DNA from 3 places in the Erwinia papayae genome. Region 3 is predicted to be linked to each of the others. Evidence: predicted binding sites of a transcription regulator. Region 3 holds the regulator's gene; each other region holds the start of a gene.
The links. The regulator LexA, encoded in region 3, represses DNA repair genes until DNA is damaged. The targets are predictions, from matches to a motif close to TNCTGTATGTACATACAGNA.
Positions count from the first base shown of each region.

Region 1: the regulator LexA is predicted to act here: its motif matches at 2,772-2,791, upstream of AC3RPL_RS10805 (metal-dependent hydrolase).
Region 2: the regulator LexA is predicted to act here: its motif matches at 3,253-3,272, upstream of uvrA (excinuclease ABC subunit UvrA).

Region 1 covers NZ_JBZCHT010000009.1:1,263,095-1,269,261, forward strand. Annotated here, with positions in the region: gene AC3RPL_RS10785 (DUF481 domain-containing protein) at 1-26, opposite strand, end outside; gene AC3RPL_RS10790 (fructosamine kinase family protein) at 368-1,261, shown strand; gene AC3RPL_RS10795 (YniB family protein) at 1,281-1,820, opposite strand; gene hxpB (hexitol phosphatase HxpB) at 1,992-2,663, shown strand; gene AC3RPL_RS10805 (metal-dependent hydrolase) at 2,810-3,400, shown strand; gene AC3RPL_RS10810 (L-cystine transporter) at 3,560-4,957, shown strand; gene katE (catalase HPII) at 5,234-6,167, shown strand, end outside.
Region 2 covers NZ_JBZCHT010000002.1:450,847-457,013, reverse strand. Annotated here, with positions in the region: gene uvrA (excinuclease ABC subunit UvrA) at 349-3,171, opposite strand; gene ssb1 (single-stranded DNA-binding protein SSB1) at 3,476-4,006, shown strand; gene AC3RPL_RS02050 (DcrB/PsbP domain-containing protein) at 4,234-4,788, opposite strand; gene AC3RPL_RS02045 (hypothetical protein) at 5,300-5,590, shown strand; gene AC3RPL_RS02040 (DUF2628 domain-containing protein) at 5,654-6,079, shown strand.
Region 3 covers NZ_JBZCHT010000013.1:19,154-25,320, reverse strand. Annotated here, with positions in the region: gene plsB (glycerol-3-phosphate 1-O-acyltransferase PlsB) at 1-609, opposite strand, end outside; gene AC3RPL_RS16275 (diacylglycerol kinase) at 738-1,106, shown strand; gene lexA (transcriptional repressor LexA) at 1,214-1,822, shown strand; gene dinF (MATE family efflux transporter DinF) at 1,915-3,234, shown strand; gene AC3RPL_RS16260 (CsbD family protein) at 3,467-3,676, shown strand; gene zur (zinc uptake transcriptional repressor Zur) at 3,778-4,296, opposite strand; gene AC3RPL_RS16250 (conjugal transfer protein TraF) at 4,772-6,046, shown strand.

The DNA.
Region 1 (6,167 bases), on a different contig from region 3:
GCAGACAGCTTGTTAAGCGCTTTCATTAAATTTGATCCGTACGACAGGTTAAAAGGGTGAGTCTGAAGAGTTTCAGAGGACGATCAATGTAATTTACGGTAAGAATCGTAACATTTTATTAAATATATATTTTTTCAGCTAACAGGCCCGCCAAGCCCACCAAATGAGAATCATCTCATTAACATGGCGAATTATAACGGTTAGTTGCAAATTTTTCACCACATTGTAAACAGGAAACATCTGACAGAGACAACAGCGTGCAACCGCTCGTCTCAACATATTGAATATTAAATTGCCAGGTGCGTGAGGTGTTTTCTGACGGAAATAATCATCCTCCCACAGTGAACAGCGTAAAAAGGAGTACCCTATGTGGTCAGCCATTGGTCGTCTGTTAAGTGAGCAGTTTGCAATTGCTGAAATTACCCAGCGTATCCGGTTATCTGATGGAGAAATACACTCGACGTGGAGAGCCCGCTATGGTGAGCGTGATGTCTTTGTAAAATGCAATTCACGCGACATGCTCGACCTGTTTATCAGGGAAGCAGAACAACTTGAATTGCTGGCACGCACGGGAACGGTGAAAGTGCCGACAGTCTATGGGGTGGGTAGCGATCGTGATGTCAGCTTTCTTCTGCTGGAGTATATCCCACTGCGGCCGATGGACGGTGAAAGTGCCAGACAACTGGGTGAACAGCTGGCGCGGCTGCATCAATGGAGTGAGCAACCGCAATTTGGGCTGGATTTTGATAACAATTTCACCACCTCCCCTCAGCCCAACAACTGGTTGCGCCGTTGGTCACACTTTTTTTCCGAGCAACGCATTGGCTGGCAGTTGCTGCTGGCGGCGGAAAAAGGCATTCAATATGGCAACAGCGAATTGATCATCGATTGCGCTGAGAGATTACTGGCCTCGCACCATCCCCAGCCTTCACTGCTGCACGGCGACCTGTGGCCTGCAAACTACGGCAACAGTCACTGCGGGCCGTGGATCTTTGACCCCGCCTGTTACTGGGGAGACAGAGAGTGCGATCTGGCGTTGCTGCCAGACTTCCCAACGTTGCCACAACACATTCTGCACGGTTATCAGTCAGTATGGCCATTGCCGACTGGCTACCTGTCGCGTCAGCCCGTATATCGGCTCTATTATCTGCTCAACCGGGCTAACGTGTTTGGCGGCGACTGGATAACAGAGGCTCAGCGGGCGGTGGGTGCGCTGCTGGACCCGGATGGGCCAAAAGTGCAGCACGTCAAACCGGATTGATATTGAGAAGCCCGGGGATTCAGCCGATAAAACCCAACAACTTCAGGATAAAATAGCCCGCGACGGCGACGGCCACCGGCAGAATATACAGCGGGAAAAATTGCAGAAAAATGCTATGTCCGGGCACCACAATTTTCTCTTCCAGCTGCTGGCGGCTTCGCCCTTCCGCCCCTCTGGCATTTTCCAGGATTAACTGATCCTCAACGCCTTCTTTCAGACGACGCGACTGACGCCACATTCTGGCACCCGATGCCTGTAAAGCCAGGCCGATGAAAATCATCACGTAGATAATCCAGAAAGTAATATTGCTACCATGATTGAAATCCGGCACTGGCGAATTATTCCAGAAGCTGTTCAGAAAGCCGGTATTGAAGCGGATCATATCGATCATGACGTGAGAGAAGTCCTGCATTACCGCATTAATGCCTTCCCGTTTTTCACGGCTTTTCTCAAGAAATCCCATCAGTGAGATTAATGTTGAGATTAACGCCGGAATAAAAATAACCCAGCCAGCACTTCTTTTAAGTATTGCGATCCGGCCAGCCTGTTGATAAGTCATGCTTTCTTCCTGTCATCCTGAAATGTGGCTCTAAGTTTACCCTTTGAAAATAAAATCTGCCTGTAAAAAGTGGTTCTCACCTCCTGTGGGTCAGAAAGCGTGATGGATGGAAAGATGTTGCAGCATGGTCGTTCTGCTAAGGTATCTGTAAATTTCTGATGGAGGCTGAATATGTCCCGTTCCCACCCGGTTGTGGCAGCAATCTTTGATATGGATGGACTGATAATCGATTCTGAACCCCTGTGGGAGAGAGCTGAGCTGGAAATATTCGCTCAGTTAGGCGTGGATCTCACCAGACGCAGCGAAATGCCTGACACCGTGGGTCTGCGTATCGATCAGGTGGTGAGAATGTGGTTCGAGGCACAGCCCTGGAGAGGCCCCGATCAGCAGGTGATCACCCGCCGTATCATAGCCCGTACCCTGGAGTTGATTGAAGAAAGCCGTCCACTGTTACCCGGCGTTAAGCAGGCATTACAGCTATGTCAGGCTGAGGGACTGAAAATCGGTCTGGCTTCCGCTTCGCCTTTAACTATGCTGGAGCGGGTCCTGGAAATGTTTGAGCTGCGCGATGACTTCAGCGTGCTGATCTCTGCGGAATCGCTTCCTTACAGCAAACCACATCCGCAGGTTTATCTTGATGCCGCCGCAGCGCTTGATGTTGACCCTCTTTGCTGCGTGACGCTGGAAGACTCCTTCAACGGTATGATTGCGACAAAAGCGGCCCGAATGCGTTCTGTGGTGGTCCCTGCACCTCAGTTCGCCAGTGATGCCCGATGGAAGCTGGCGGATGTGCAGCTCAGATCGCTCACTGAACTGACTAAAAAAGCACTGCTGGGAAATTGATCCCCGGACCGGCATTGGTCTGGCTGTGGAGAGTCTGAGATTTAAGCAGGAAAATTATTTATCTTTCGTTACAACGTAACCTGTTTATTACACTGTATATATCCCCTATACTGGATGAAATGACAGTAATATAACCGGGTGTGATCATGACGGCCGAAGGCCATCTAATTTTTGCTATCGCCAGCGCCATATTTGCCAAACGGGCTGAGCTGACGCCAGAACTGGCAAGCGGTGACTGGTGGCACATCATTCCCGCCGCACTGCTGACCTGCCTGCTACCGGATATTGACCATCCTAAATCGTTTCTGGGCCAGCGCCTGAAATGGATCTCTCATCCGGTCGCCCGGCTGTTCGGTCACCGGGGGTTTACCCACTCCCTGCTGGCGGTGATTGCTGCGGTGGCGTTGTTACAACTGAAAATTCCTTCACAGGGAATTATTCCCGCCGATGCCTTTCAGGGCCTGGTACTGGGCTATCTGAGTCATATCGCCGCCGACATGCTTACCCCTGCCGGGGTGCCATTGCTGTGGCCGTGCCGCTGGCGTTTTCGTCTGCCATTACTGAACAGCCAGAAAGGCAATCAACTGGAGAGAGCCTTGTGTCTGGCGCTGGTGGGGTACGCCATGTGGTTTCCTCCAGGTATGCCGCCCTCAGGCGCAAACGGCTGGCCGGCGCAAATGATTAATTCCGTTCAGAACAGCATCGGCCGCTTAATTAAACAGCAACCAGCCTGGTAGCGGTTTTTAATGCCCATTAGCTATAAGACATGTCTTTTGGATATATCGCTGTTTCTGCCCTCACTGTTAACATGCGCGCAAAGACGCACCTGTTGCGCAACAAAAAATAACAGTTATTGACGGGGCGAAGTCAACCCCGAAACCATTGGAGATACGGGGATGAACTTTCCATTACTGGCTAACCTGGCGGCATTTATCATTCTGCTGGTCATTCTGGCCAGATGCGGCAACAGTAGCTGGAGCCTGTCCAGACGGGTGCTGACGGGCCTGGTGATTGGCGTACTGTTTGGGCTGTCTTTACAAACTATTTATGGCGCAGATAATCCGACGCTAAAAACCTCAATCACGTGGTTTAATCTCGCAGGCAACGGCTATGTTCAGCTGCTGCAAATGATTGTGATGCCGCTGGTTTTTGCTTCGATCCTCAGCGCGGTGGCACGACTGCACAACGCTTCTTCTCTGGGCAAAATCAGCACGCTGACTATCAGCGTTCTGCTGTTTACGACTGCGATTTCCGCACTGGTGGGCGTATTCGTCACCTGGCTGTTTGGCCTGAACGCCAGTGGTCTGGTCCAGGGTGCGCAGGAAACGGCGCGCCTTGCTGCCCTGCAATCTAATTACGTTGGTAAAGTCGCCGATCTGTCGCCGCCTCAACTGCTGCTTTCCTTTATCCCAAAAAATCCGTTTGCCGATTTGACCGGCGCGAATCCGACATCCATTATCAGCGTGGTTATCTTTGCTGCGTTCCTCGGCGTCGCCGCTCTGCACCTGTTAAGAGATGATAAACCGAAGGGCGAACGTGTGCTGGCAGCCATCGACGTCTTACAGGCCTGGGTGATGAAGCTGGTCAGGCTGATTATGAAACTGACCCCTTACGGTGTGATGGCGCTGATGACTAAAGTCGTGGCCAGCTCAAACATGAATGACATCATCAAACTGGGTGGATTCGTGCTGGCTTCTTATCTGGGACTGGCGATTATGTTTGCGGTCCATGCGCTGTTACTGTCAGTTAACGGCGTTAATCCCGGACGTTTTTTCCGGAAAATGTGGCCGGTGCTGACATTTGCCTTCACCAGCCGTTCCAGTGCCGCCACTATTCCACTGAGCGTTGAAGCACAAACCCGCCGTCTGGGCATTCCTGAATCCATTGCCAGCTTTGCAGCCTCATTTGGCGCCACCATTGGGCAGAACGGCTGTGCCGGGCTTTATCCCACGATGCTGGCAGTAATGGTCGCGCCCACGGTGGGTATTAACCCCTTTGACCCGATGTGGATCGCCACGCTGGTCGGTGTTGTGACGCTCAGCTCTGCCGGTGTGGCAGGCGTCGGGGGCGGCGCAACATTCGCCGCGCTGATCGTACTGCCAACGCTTGGACTGCCGGTGACGCTGGTGGCATTACTGATCTCAATTGAACCGCTGATTGATATGGGCCGAACTGCCCTGAATGTTAACGGCTCGGTAACCGCCGGGACGCTGACCAGCCAGTGGCTGAAGCAGACAGATAAATCACGGATGAACAGTGATGCCGAAAACGATGTGGCATTAGCCCAGCGCTAACCCTCTGCACGCTTAAATATTTCTCAGCTGAGGCCGGTCATCCGGCCTCTTTCATTTTTCGCGGTGAATGACCTCCGCCCCGACCTTGTTCGCCATAACGAAATCCTCCGGGGCAGAGATGAGATGCCACCGTCATCACGCTAACCTGCCCCACTCCTACCATTTCCCACCGGTAAGCATTCTGCCAGGCGGCTTAACCCTGCGCTGAACAGGCGTACCTGTACCACTGTTCTATAGTTACTGAAGTCTGAAGTGACCACTACCGGAGCAAAGCACATGTCGAAAGAAACTGATAATAAGGAAATAAGCCACAATGCCCCTGCAACCGGGCCTGATTCAGCCAGACCCGGCATGGATTCTCTGGCACCCGAAGGGCGTTCTTATAAACCGCTGGCGGAACCGACGCCCCCCGGCAAACAGCCTACTGCGCCGGGCAGTCTGAAAGCCCCTGATACCCGTAATGCAAAAATCGACGCGCTGGAAACCTTTCGTAAGGGCAGCGAAAATTTCCCCCTGACCACCAACCAGGGAACGCGCATTGCTGACGATCAGAACTCCCTGCGGGCGGGCACGCGCGGCCCCACACTACTGGAAGATTTTATCCTGCGGGAAAAAATCACCCATTTTGACCACGAACGTATTCCGGAGCGGATCGTACATGCCCGAGGCTCGGCGGCTCACGGTTATTTCCAGCCTTACCGCAATATGAGTGACGTCACCAAAGCTGACTTCCTGCGCGATCCGGAGCGCCTGACGCCAGTTTTTGTGCGTTTCTCCACCGTTCAGGGTGGCGCAGGCTCCGCCGACACCGTGCGCGATATCCGTGGCTGGGCCACCAAGTTTTACACTGAAGAGGGAGTTTTTGACCTGGTTGGCAATAACACGCCGGTTTTCTTTATTCAGGATGCGCATAAATTTCCGGATTTTGTTCATGCAGTAAAACCTGAGCCACATAACGAAATCCCACAGGGTCAGAGTGCACATGACACCTTCTGGGATTATGTCTCTCTGCAACCGGAAACGCTGCACAACGTCATCTGGGCGATGTCCGATCGCGGTATTCCTCGTAGCTACCGCACGATGGAAGGATTTGGCATCCACACCTTTCGATTTATTAATGCTGAAGGTAAAGCGACTTTCGTGCGTTTTCACTGGAAACCTGTCGCGGGCAAGGCTTCTTTGCTGTGGGATGAATCACAGAAACTGACCG
Region 2 (6,167 bases), on a different contig from region 3:
TGTTTTTTCTTTGTCAAAGGATGTCGGACTGTCAGCTACTGTTATAATATTTTTACAAGTTGATTGCTGCGGCTCTGACAATTTTCGTCAGCCGGTATGGCAGATGATGATGCGAACGTATGAAGATACAGGATACATAATGAATGGTATCAGGCTAATGATGGAAAATTAAAAGAAATAAAGCGTGTTAAATAAAGCCGTATTCCGCCTGAATGTATCATGATTTTCAATGGTTAACTGTTAAGAACCTATTCTTCGGATTTTATTTTAATAACGGTCATGCCTGCCACATCTTAAGGATTATATTTTTAAGCCGGTCAGAGAAAATGACCGGCTTAATCACTTTTTTTACAGCAGCGGCTTAAGGAAGCGCGCGGTGTGTGACGCTTTGCATTTTGCCACCGTCTCCGGCGTGCCGGATACAAGGATCTCTCCACCCCCGCTGCCGCCTTCCGGCCCCAGATCAACAATCCAGTCAGCGGTTTTAATCACATCCAGATTGTGCTCAATCACCACGATGGTGTTGCCCTGGTCGCGCAACTGATGCAGTACTTCCAGCAGTTGCTGAATATCAGCAAAATGCAGGCCGGTGGTCGGCTCATCAAGGATATACAACGTCTGGCCTGTGCCGCGTTTGGACAATTCTCGTGCCAGCTTAACGCGCTGTGCCTCACCTCCCGACAGGGTGGTGGCCGACTGACCCAGGCGGATATAGGAAAGCCCGACATCCATCAGCGTTTGCAGCTTGCGTGCCAGCGCCGGAACGGCCTCAAAGAATTCCCGCGCTTCCTCAATGGTCATCTCCAGCACTTCATGAATGCTTTTGCCTTTGTATTTTATCTCCAGCGTTTCGCGGTTGTAGCGTTTGCCTTTGCACTGGTCACAAGGCACGTAAATATCGGGCAGAAAGTGCATCTCTACCTTGATTACGCCATCACCCTGGCAGGCTTCGCAGCGACCACCACGAACGTTAAAACTAAAACGTCCCGGCGTGTAGCCACGGCTGCGCGATTCCGGAACACCGGCAAACAGCTCACGGACCGGAGTAAAAATGCCGGTATACGTTGCCGGGTTGGAGCGCGGCGTACGGCCAATCGGGCTTTGATCAATATCGATAACCTTATCGAAATGTTCCATACCGCTGATTTCACGATAAGGTGCGGGTTCGGCAAGCGTGGCACCGTTTAACAGCCGCTGCGCAATCGGGAACAGCGTGTCGTTAATTAACGTTGATTTGCCGGAACCCGATACGCCGGTGATACAGCTGAACAGACCGACCGGCAGCGTCAGAGTCACGTCTTTCAGGTTGTTGCCTTTCGCGCCGGTCAGCTTCAGGACCTTGTTAGGATCGGCTTTAACACGCTCTTTCGGTACGGCAATGCCCCGCTTGCCGCTGAGGAACTGACCGGTCAGTGAGGCCTCCACCGCCATGATATCCTCTACGGTTCCTTCCGCTACCACCTGACCGCCATGCACGCCCGCGCCAGGGCCGATATCAATCACATGGTCTGCGGCCCGGATCGCATCTTCATCGTGCTCCACCACGATCACTGTGTTGCCAAGATTACGCAGATGCACCAGCGTTTCCAGCAGTCGTTCATTGTCGCGCTGGTGCAGGCCGATTGATGGCTCATCCAGCACGTACATTACCCCGACCAGACCGGCACCGATCTGACTGGCCAGACGGATACGCTGCGCTTCGCCGCCGGAGAGGGTTTCCGCCGAGCGGGACATTGACAGATAATTGAGGCCAACGTTAACCAGAAATTTCAGGCGATCGCCAATCTCTTTCAGCACCTTCTCGGCGATTTTTGCCCGCTGACCACTCAGCTTCATGTTGTGGAAAAATTCCATTGCATGGCCGATGCTCATATCGGAAATCGTTGGCAGGCTGGTATTTTCAACAAATACATGGCGGGCTTCACGTCGCAGACGCGTGCCATCACAACTGGTGCAGGAGCGGTTGCTGATAAATTTCGCCAGGTCTTCACGCACGGCGGTGGATTCCGTCTCTTTATAACGGCGCTCCATATTGTGCAGTACGCCTTCGAACGGATGGCGGCGGACCGAGGTATCGCCCCGATCGTTAATGTACTTAAACTCAATATTTTCTTTGCCTGAACCGTACAGGATCACCTTACGTGTGGCGGCATCGAGTGAGTTGAAAGGGGCTTCGATATCAAATGACAGGTGTTCGGCCAGCGAACGCAGCATCTGGAAGTAATAAAAATTACGGCGATCCCAACCGCGAATGGCCCCGCCGGCCAGCGACAGCTCCGGGTTTTGTACCACCCGATCCGGATCGAAATATTGCTGGACGCCCAGTCCGTCACAGGTCGGACAGGCTCCTGCCGGATTGTTAAAGGAGAACAGACGTGGTTCCAGCTCGCTCATGCTGTAGCCGCAGACCGGGCAGGCAAAGTTGGCAGAAAACAGCAGCTCTTCCGCACTGCTGTCGTCCATATCGGCAACGACGGCAGTGCCACCGGATAGCTCCAGCGCCGTTTCAAAGGACTCTGCGAGGCGTTGTTGCAGATCCTCGCGCACCTTGAAGCGATCCACCACCACTTCAATGGTGTGCTTCTTTTGCAGCTCCAGTTTGGGGGGATCGGAGAGATCGCACACTTCGCCATCAATACGCGCGCGTATATAGCCCTGTGAGGCGAGATTCTCCAGCGTTTTCGCATGCTCGCCCTTACGCTCTTTGACGATGGGAGCAAGCAGCATCAGGCGGCGTCCTTCAGGCTGCGACAGCACGTTATCCACCATCTGGCTGACCGTCTGAGCCGCGAGAGGTACATCGTGATCCGGACAGCGCGGCTCCCCTACGCGCGCAAACAGCAGGCGCAGGTAATCATGAATTTCCGTGATGGTGCCCACGGTGGAACGCGGGTTGTGCGAGGTTGATTTCTGCTCTATGGAAATTGCGGGGGACAGGCCCTCGATGTGATCGACATCCGGCTTCTCCATCAGGGAAAGAAACTGACGCGCATAGGCCGACAGCGACTCCACATAGCGACGTTGTCCTTCTGCATAGAGCGTGTCAAACGCCAGCGAAGACTTACCTGAACCTGACAGGCCGGTGACCACAATCAGTTTGTCGCGAGGGATGATCAGGTTGATATTTTTCAAATTATGGGTGCGTGCACCCCGAACTTCGATCTTATCCATTCACAATTCCCGGATTAACGCAGACCTCACCATGCCTGTCTGGCACGGCCAGAATGAAGCCTGTCATTATGGCACAAAAAAACCTGAATGGATATACAGTGTTCTGTGGCGTGGTCGGATGTCAGGTCGGGAAGACAGCTGGCGATGACGGGGGAAAATTTACGAGCCTGCCTGCGCGGCAAGATGTAACACTGCAAGCGGCATCTGTCCCTGTCGATCGCGATCGGAAGATAGGATTTGCGGGTATACAATGTTAGAATTTCCGGCTTAGACTTAACGCAGAACATTTATCGGAGACGCGAACATGGCCAGCAGAGGCATAAACAAAGTGATCCTGGTGGGCAACCTGGGTCAGGATCCTGAAGTCCGTTACATGCCGAATGGCGGTGCTGTTGCCAACATTACTCTGGCTACGTCTGAAAGCTGGCGTGATAAGCAGACCGGTGAAACCAAAGAAAAAACCGAGTGGCATCGCGTGGTGCTGTTCGGCAAGCTGGCCGAAGTTGCAGGCGAATATCTGCGTAAAGGTTCTCAGGTATATATCGAAGGTTCGCTTCAGACCCGCAAGTGGACCGATCAGGCTGGCGTGGAGAAATACACCACCGAAGTTGTAGTTAACGTGGGTGGAACCATGCAGATGCTGGGTGGCCGTCAGGGTGGCGGCGCGCCGGCTGGCGGTGGTCAGGGCAACAACAATGGCTGGGGTCAGCCACAGCAGCCGCAGGGCGGAAACCAGTTCAGTGGTGGTCAGCAGTCGCGACCACAACCCCAGCAGAACAGCGCACCGGCAAACAATGAACCACCGATGGATTTTGACGACGATATTCCATTCTGATTCAGGTTTTTTAAAAAAAATCAGATGGTTATCTCGATATTCCAGGTTATTAGCAGCCGTTAGCGTATCTGTTGCAAGCCCCGTTATTCGGGGCTTTTCTTTGTAAGACTCTCCCGGCACAAATCTATGCGTTTTGCCTACCTGAAGTATCAGATATTGCGCCAGGGCGAGCCAGATTGTGATCTGAATGTGGTGGGCATTCCTCTCCTTATAAGGCCGGAAATATTTCACTTACCGAGGATATTGTTCACCGCGCTGATGTGACCCGCCTTATTTTTAGGATTAGAAATAACCTGAATAACAGTGAATTTATTGTCAGCTGTAGCTATTAACGTATCCTGGAGCACATTATTCCCGCCCATATTACTGGTGGCTTCAATGTGATACACCTTCAGACCCTTAACGTTTTCAGTTTTTTCGCTGGTTACGGTATAGGCTGGTGAAGCCTGTTTTTGCCGCTCCTTGATAGATTCTTCCATACTTTCAAGAGCCTCCTGTTCACTGAGACTACGGGAAATTAACGGAACATCCTCTTCGCCAATGATCAGCACGCGCTTAGCCTGCTTATTGACATACATTTTGCCAGGACCATTGCCCGGAACCGGCTGAACGTCATAACCCTGAAGTTTAAAAGACAGCTTACCCTCAAGCAGTGTCAGGACTTCGCTGTTGGCTGTTGTAGATGACTGACTTTCAGCAGCCGATGCTTCAACCGTCGTGATGGTAAGTGTGACCAACAGACAAAGTGTGCCGATAACGTTTAATGATTTTTTTAACTTCACTTTAAACTCCCTCTTTATGGTTAATGTTCTTGTTACGCCGGAATAAAGATGGCACACACCATATGCAGATTACAGGTAGTGGCTTACTTCATCAGGTCATAAATACATATGCCCAGACCGGATAAAAACAGAATCACCGGCCAGTAAATGACCGGGATAAAAAAGAAACTGTGCGTTTTTTCAGGTGCCATCATTGGTTAGCTGTTGGTCATCCTGGCAATGTAGTCCAGGGTTTTTTCCTGCTTTATAAGCAAAATAAAAACCGTACAAAAAATGGCGGAAAGGATAAATGTTACGCCTGTTGCCCATTAATGCGTTGAGAAATAACCATCCTGCCAGATGATATTAATAGTCCATTTGCAAAATACGTAAGCAACAGCAATTAATGCAGCAACGAAAAAACCCACGCCCTTCCAGACAATCATTGTCTTCACCCTTGAATTTTAAAAAGCTCAATGTATAATTCACAAAAAATTAACATATATTTCTCATTCTGACGAGAACTTCTTTAATGATTATCTATCGTGGTGCCGGTATTCTGACACTTCTCACTCCCATATTGATGATTCTGTTGTCCATGTGGTTATTTCCAGACCCTACGGTCAGGCAGGGTAATACATCACTGGAACAGGTTCTTCTGGGTGCAGGAATCGGTTCAGCGATTAATACCCTGGTGGGATTTTTATTAAACAGAAGAATTGATAGCTCTGGCTTACGCCATCACTTTTTTTATATTCCCATGCAATGGCCTGCCCTGCTTATAAGTGTTATCTGCGCGGTAATTTATTTATCAATAAAATAAAAGTCATTTAAAATCATAAGCATAAAAAACAATCAATACTCTGAGGTCATAATGGATCAACAAATGGAAAGTACTAAAAAAGCCCATGCAGGGAAAAGTTACAGTGCTAAGTGGCAGGCTCGGTTTGATTTTTTTGACCTGCATGGTGCGCCTTCTGCGCCGGGTTACAAGCCTGCGCTAGCGCAGCTCCCTTTCAAAGCTAAGGTGAAAATAAATTTTAATCTTATTGCTTTCTTTTTTGGTCCCATTTATCTGTTTGTACTTGGGTTATGGAAGAAAAATATAACGCTGATATTGATTATGATAGCCGTATATACTGTGCTGGGGATTGCATTTGCCATGCTGGGAATCGCTTATCCAAAGCATCTCGATTTCGGTCTGGGAGTTGGGTTTAATGCACTGTATGGCATTGCCACCAACTATGCTTATTATCTCAAAGAAAGAAAAGGTGAGCAGGGCTGGAGCCCGTTTAAAGGTATGCGCTGGTAGGGATATACCTGCGCTATTCACAGCCGCTCGATGACAGGTAGTAGCGGCTGAAAAATTATTCCGTATTTTTCCGGAATGTTAACGTTAC
Region 3 (6,167 bases):
TCGCTGGCGGGCGAAGTGCATACTCGCGACTCTTGCCAGCTTCTGGGCAATAGTTTTGTCGGTGCCGTGCTCCGTGGCCATCCGGCGCAAAGAGACAATGGGAGAAAAACGCACAAAGCTGTCCCGGCCCAGCCAGAGTACGGCAAAAAATTTCTGAATGCCGTTCAGCACCCGCAAATGGGGCTGTTCTTCACCCTGGACTTCACGGCCCGGCGCCCGGCCAAACATCACCGAAACAGGCACCATTTGCACGTCAAGACGCGGGTTACTGCGGTGTAAATCCAGATAATCGTGAAACAGCTTCACCGATTCAAGATTTGGTACAAAGTAGGGGAATACGCGGGGACCATCATGAATAAATACGTGGCGTGGCAGTACCGTACCATCGATTTCCAGAGGTTCCAGCGGGTCGGGGAGTTCCTGCTTGCGGCACTGCTCGCGCAGGGCCAGTAGATCGGCCTTTGAATCGTATGGCAGCACATACATAATAGGACGTGAGGTGTCCAGCCCCAGTTCAGCAATCGGCTCAGCAGGGATTGCTTTACTCTTTACCAGAAATTTAACCGGTAAATTCAGTATGTTATAATAAAACTTACGCCAACCTGACATAGACAATATGAAGCCTCTTGTTAGCAAAACGCCGCAAGCATACCAGAAAGCGCCATTGAGATCTTTGGTGTTACAAAATGTGCTATCTCCAGTTAATGACGTCATTATCACATAAAGGTTTTACCCCTATGGCAAACCGTGTCAGCGGATTGACCCGCATCATAAAAGCAGCAGGCTACTCATGGAAAGGTCTTCGCGCCGCATGGCAGAACGAGGCTGCTTTTCGTCAGGAGGCCGTAGTGGCTGTCGTGGCGGTTATCGTTGCCTGCTGGCTGAACGTCGACGCCGTCACGCGTGTTTTACTGATAGGCTCTGTCGTGCTGGTGATGATCGTTGAGATGATCAACAGCGCGATTGAAGCCGTGGTGGATCGGACGGGCAGCAACTTCCATCTGCTATCTGGCCGGGCCAAGGATATGGGCTCCGCCGCAGTGTTGCTGGCTATCATGCTGGCGATTTTCGTCTGGGTCACCTTGTTAGTCAGCTATTTTCGTTAGCGCTCGCATAATCTGACAAATGACTGTTTTTTGCCTGAATTTTGGTTTCCAACGCGCAAATACCTGTATATAATCACAGTCGACTGTATAAACAACCAGGGGGCGGGATGAAAGCATTAACGGCAAGGCAGCAACAGGTTTATGACCTGATACGTGATCACATTAACCAGACCGGCATGCCACCCACGCGGGCAGAAATTGCCACCCGGCTTGGTTTCCGCTCCCCCAATGCGGCGGAAGAACACCTCAAGGCTCTGGCGCGTAAAGGCGTGATTGAAATTGTCTCCGGAGCCTCACGGGGAATCCGTTTGATGATGGAAGAAGAAGAAGGTCTGCCACTGATAGGCCGTGTGGCCGCCGGTGAGCCGCTGTTAGCCGAACAGCATATTGAAGGGCACTATCAGGTTGATCCTGGCCTGTTTAAACCGGGGGCGGATTTTCTCCTGCGTGTCAGCGGTATGTCGATGAAAGATATCGGTATTATGGATGGCGATCTGCTGGCGGTACATAAAACGCAGGATGTGCGTAACGGCCAGGTTGTGGTGGCACGGATTGACGATGAAGTTACCGTCAAGCGTCTGAAAAAACAGGGCAACGTGGTCCATCTTTTGCCGGAAAATAACGAATTCCAACCGATTGTTGTCGATCTTAATAAGCAAAGCCTGTCCATCGAAGGTCTGGCAGTGGGCGTCATCCGTAACGGCAACTGGTTGTAATGCCTCGCGCAACAATAATCATGCAGCTTGACTGGTCACCGTTCCGTCTGGAGTGAGGGCTGAATGGTGAATCCGTTACGCAGTGGGCGATGATGCGATTATTCAGCTCCTCTGATAAGCACCTCTGGCGGCTGGCATTGCCGATGATCCTTTCCAATGTCAGCGTGCCGCTGCTGGGTCTGGTTGATACCGCTGTGACAGGCCACCTTGATAATTCCAGCTATCTTGGCGGTGTGGCCGTCGGCACCACCATTACCAGCTTTCTGTTTATGTTGTTTCTTTTTCTGCGGATGAGTACCACCGGACTGACAGCTCAGGCGTTTGGCGCGAGAGATAAAACTGTGCTGGCTCGTGCGCTGATTCAGCCGCTACTTATCGCGCTGATGGCCGGAACCATCCTGATCCTGTTCAAATCACCGCTTAATCATCTTGCCCTGACGGTTATCGGTGGCGACCCTGCGGTATTGCATCAGGCCGTGCAGTTCCTGAATATTCGCTGGCTGAGCGCCCCTGCCACCCTCGCCAACCTGGTGCTGTTGGGCTGGCTGCTGGGCGTACAGTATGCCCGTGCTCCGGTTATCCTGCTGGTGGTGGGAAACCTGGTCAATATCGTACTGGATGTGTGGCTGGTTATCGGCCTGAAGTGGGGGGTGCAGGGGGCTGCTATGGCAACCGTGATTGCTGAATACTGCTCACTGATAATCGGGTTATACATGGCAGGGCGGGTGATCCGGTTACGTGGCATCACACTGGCTATGTTACTGACAGCATGGCAGGGCGATCTGTCACGGCTACTGCGGCTGAATCGTGACATTATGCTGCGCTCGCTGATGCTTCAACTGTGTTTTCTGTCAATGACCATTCTTGGGGCACGCCTCGGTAGTGAGGTGGTGGCGGTCAACGCCGTACTGCTGATGTTCCTGACCTTTACCGCCTATGCACTGGACGGATTTGCTTACGCCGTCGAGGCCTGTTCGGGTGAGGCATATGGTGCCCGCGACGGCAAGGATCTGCTGCGTGTATGGCATGCAGCCTGCCGTCAGGCAGGACTGGTGGCGCTATTTTTTTCGCTGATATATGCCATTGCCGGCCCGCATATTGTGGCTTTACTGACTTCAATTGCTGAATTGCGGCAGCAGGCAGATGCTTACCTGTTCTGGCAAATATTAATGCCTGTTTGCGGTGTCTGGTGCTATCTGCTTGATGGCATGTTTATTGGGGCAACACGAGCCAGAGAGATGCGTAACGGTATGGTGGTGGCAGCGGCTGGCTTCGGTCTGACGCTGTTTAGTGTACCGCTGCTGGGAAATCATGGTCTGTGGCTGGCGGTAACGGTTTTCCTGCTTTTACGTGGTCTGACGTTATGGCTAATCTGGCGACGACACTGGCAGAACAGCAGCTGGTTTGCCTGATGACATATCTTGTTACCCTATGCGGCACTGATGCAAGTCTTTTATTTTCATGATTTTTTCCCCAATTTATTTTTCAGGTTATTCCTCCGGAAGTTTTGCGCAGGAAGTTTGCCAGATTCCAGCTAGAATTAACCATAAGTTCAGCATTTTTGTAGCGTTTCATTTTGTTGTTAAGCGTTTTGCTGGGACGATATCACTAAATCCGTTAAGATCTGATTGAAGGAATAATGCCATGAATAAAGATGAAGCCAGCGGTAACTGGAAACAGATTAAAGGTAAAGTGAAAGAGAAATGGGGCAAGCTGACTGACGACGATATGACGGTTGTGGAAGGTAAACGCGATCAGCTTGTGGGAAAAATTCAGGAACGCTATGGCTATGCGAAAGACCAGGCAGAGAAAGAGGTTAGCGACTGGGAAAGCCATAATAACCACCGCTTCTGAAATAGTCTGACTCTCTCATCAACGGCACAGGGAAGGTGCCGCCCTCATCGTTCCGCTCCGTCCCCACCCACTCCAGCTGGTTATTATTACCAGTATGAAAGCTACTGACGTCCACGCTTGCGGCTGGTTACCGTATGATCATGCTGACACACATCCTGATGGGTGCAGGCTTCCACCTCCACGCATTCCCGACACAACCCATGCGCCTCGATAACACTGTTGGTCAGAATAAATCCTGAAGGCAGGGCCAGCGACTTGAGGATTTTTTCGACACCATCGGCATGTTGCTCCGCCACGGCACCACAGCGATCGCAAATCAACATGGCAGAGGTGTGGGATGGCTGCTCAAAATGATGGCAAACCACATAGCTGTTAGTGGATTCAACCCGATGCACAAATCCCTGCTCCAGAAGAAAATCCAACGCACGATAGACGGTGGGCGGTTTTGCCTGCGGTTCACTGGCGCGGAGCAAATCGAGCAGGTCATAAGCGCTAATCGCCCCCTGATGCTGGCACATCAGACGCAGTACCTCCAGGCGTTGAGGAGTGAGCCTGACATTGCGTTGCTGGCAGAGTGTCTCTGCCTGCGCCAGGATTTTTTCAGCACTACTGATGTTCATGGTTTTCCCCCAGGCCAGATCGGAATGTTATGTTATCACGCCCACTGTGAAACACCGAATGCCCGCCATCGGGCCATCTTAAGCCACCTGATTAAAACTAACCCTCCGATTAAACAACAGAAATGCAGGGTATTTGCGTTATGTGTTGATGGTGAAATTTTGTTAATGTGTCGGCGCGGGTAATTCAGTGCCATATGATTTCTGTAAAACGTTGCTAATGTAATTTGCAGCCTGAGACCATCCTGACTACCTTTTGTTAATTATCTGAGGCGATTACCTGCGTGGCAGGCTTTGTTGTTATGGCTGACTCGCCTCTCTGTTAACAGATAAATAAAACAACAATAAGCAGATAAACCACTGCATTCTTACTTAATTCACAGCAATGAATTGCTGCCTTTGTGTTCAAAATACAGGCAGTCTCCTGTGCAGGCCTCCGCTGAGCACTTATTCCTTCTCTGGACGGGTTTAAAGTAAAATGGCAAAAAAATACAGTACGTTAAGCAGGTCTGTTCGTCCTGTTGTCTGGCCGGTTCTCTTTTTTGCTCCCCTCAGTGCGCTGGCTGCGGGCAATTATTACGATGCGCGTAATGATGCCATGGGCGGCACGGGTGTGGCCTCTTCAACATATGGTACTGCGGTGCTGGCGAACCCGGCGCTGATGACCAAAGCGAAACCTGAAGATGATGTCAGCATTATTTTTCCTGCGGTAGGTGCTCAGCTAACGGATAAGAATAATCTGATTGATAAAGTCGATAATCTGACTGACAGCGTTAATCATTACGAGGACGTTTATGATAACCTGGCATCCACGCCGTTTACTTTAGCTGGTTTAAACGCATTGTCTGCAAATCTGGCCACTGTCCGCGCAGCAGCGGGCGATCTGGCCAGCCAGTTGCGGGCTATCAAGGGGTCTAAGGCAAGCGCCACGGCGGGTGCCGCATTTGCTGTCACCATCCCTAATGATACGCTGTCAGCGGCTTTTGTTGCCAAAGCCTATGGCACGGCAAATGTCGCGACTGATGTGACGCAGAGCGATATTGACTATTTGCAGGCCGTGGCTGACGGGGGCGCAATACCTACCTCCAACCCGAAGGATACGTTAACTTCTTCTGCCACGGGGCTTGGCGCGATTGTTTATGATTATGGTATCGCTCTGGCGCATGAGTTTGAGATTGCCGGACATCCGGTCTCCTTCGGCGTCACACCTAAATTACAAAAGGTTTATCTGTATAACTACAATGCCTCTGTTTACGACTACGACAAATCAGACTTCACCAATGGCAACTATAAAAACAGTGACTCCGGTTTTAACCTTGATGCCGGAATGGCGACCGACCTGGGAGATTACTGGACGCTGGGTGTCAGCGCCCAAAATCTGATCTCGCGTGATATCGAGACCAAAGAGGTCAATGGCTTCAAGGATACTTACCAGATTAATCCGGTGGTCACGCCGGGTATCTCTTTCCATACCGAGCGTTTCACCGCAGCGTTAGATGTGGATGCCACGCCAACAAAAGGCTTTAAAACTGTCGGTGACAGTCAGTATGCCGGAATTGGTGCGGAATACCGTCTGCTCAGCTGGCTGCAATTGCGTGCCGGTTATCGGGCAGATATGAAATCTAATCAGACGAATGTGGCTACGGCTGGCTTTGGTATATCACCCTTTAACAAGGTACATCTGGATCTTGCTGGTATGGAGGGTGATGACAGGACATGGGGCGCGGTTGCCCAGATGACATTTACCTTCTGAACAATGGGGGCGCGTTTCGCCCCCACTATTAAAGAGATCCTGACGCTCAACGAGTGAGCAGCATATTTCCATCAGTTGAAACTACGTAAGAGTTTTTTTTGAGCAGGATAATAAATTTATC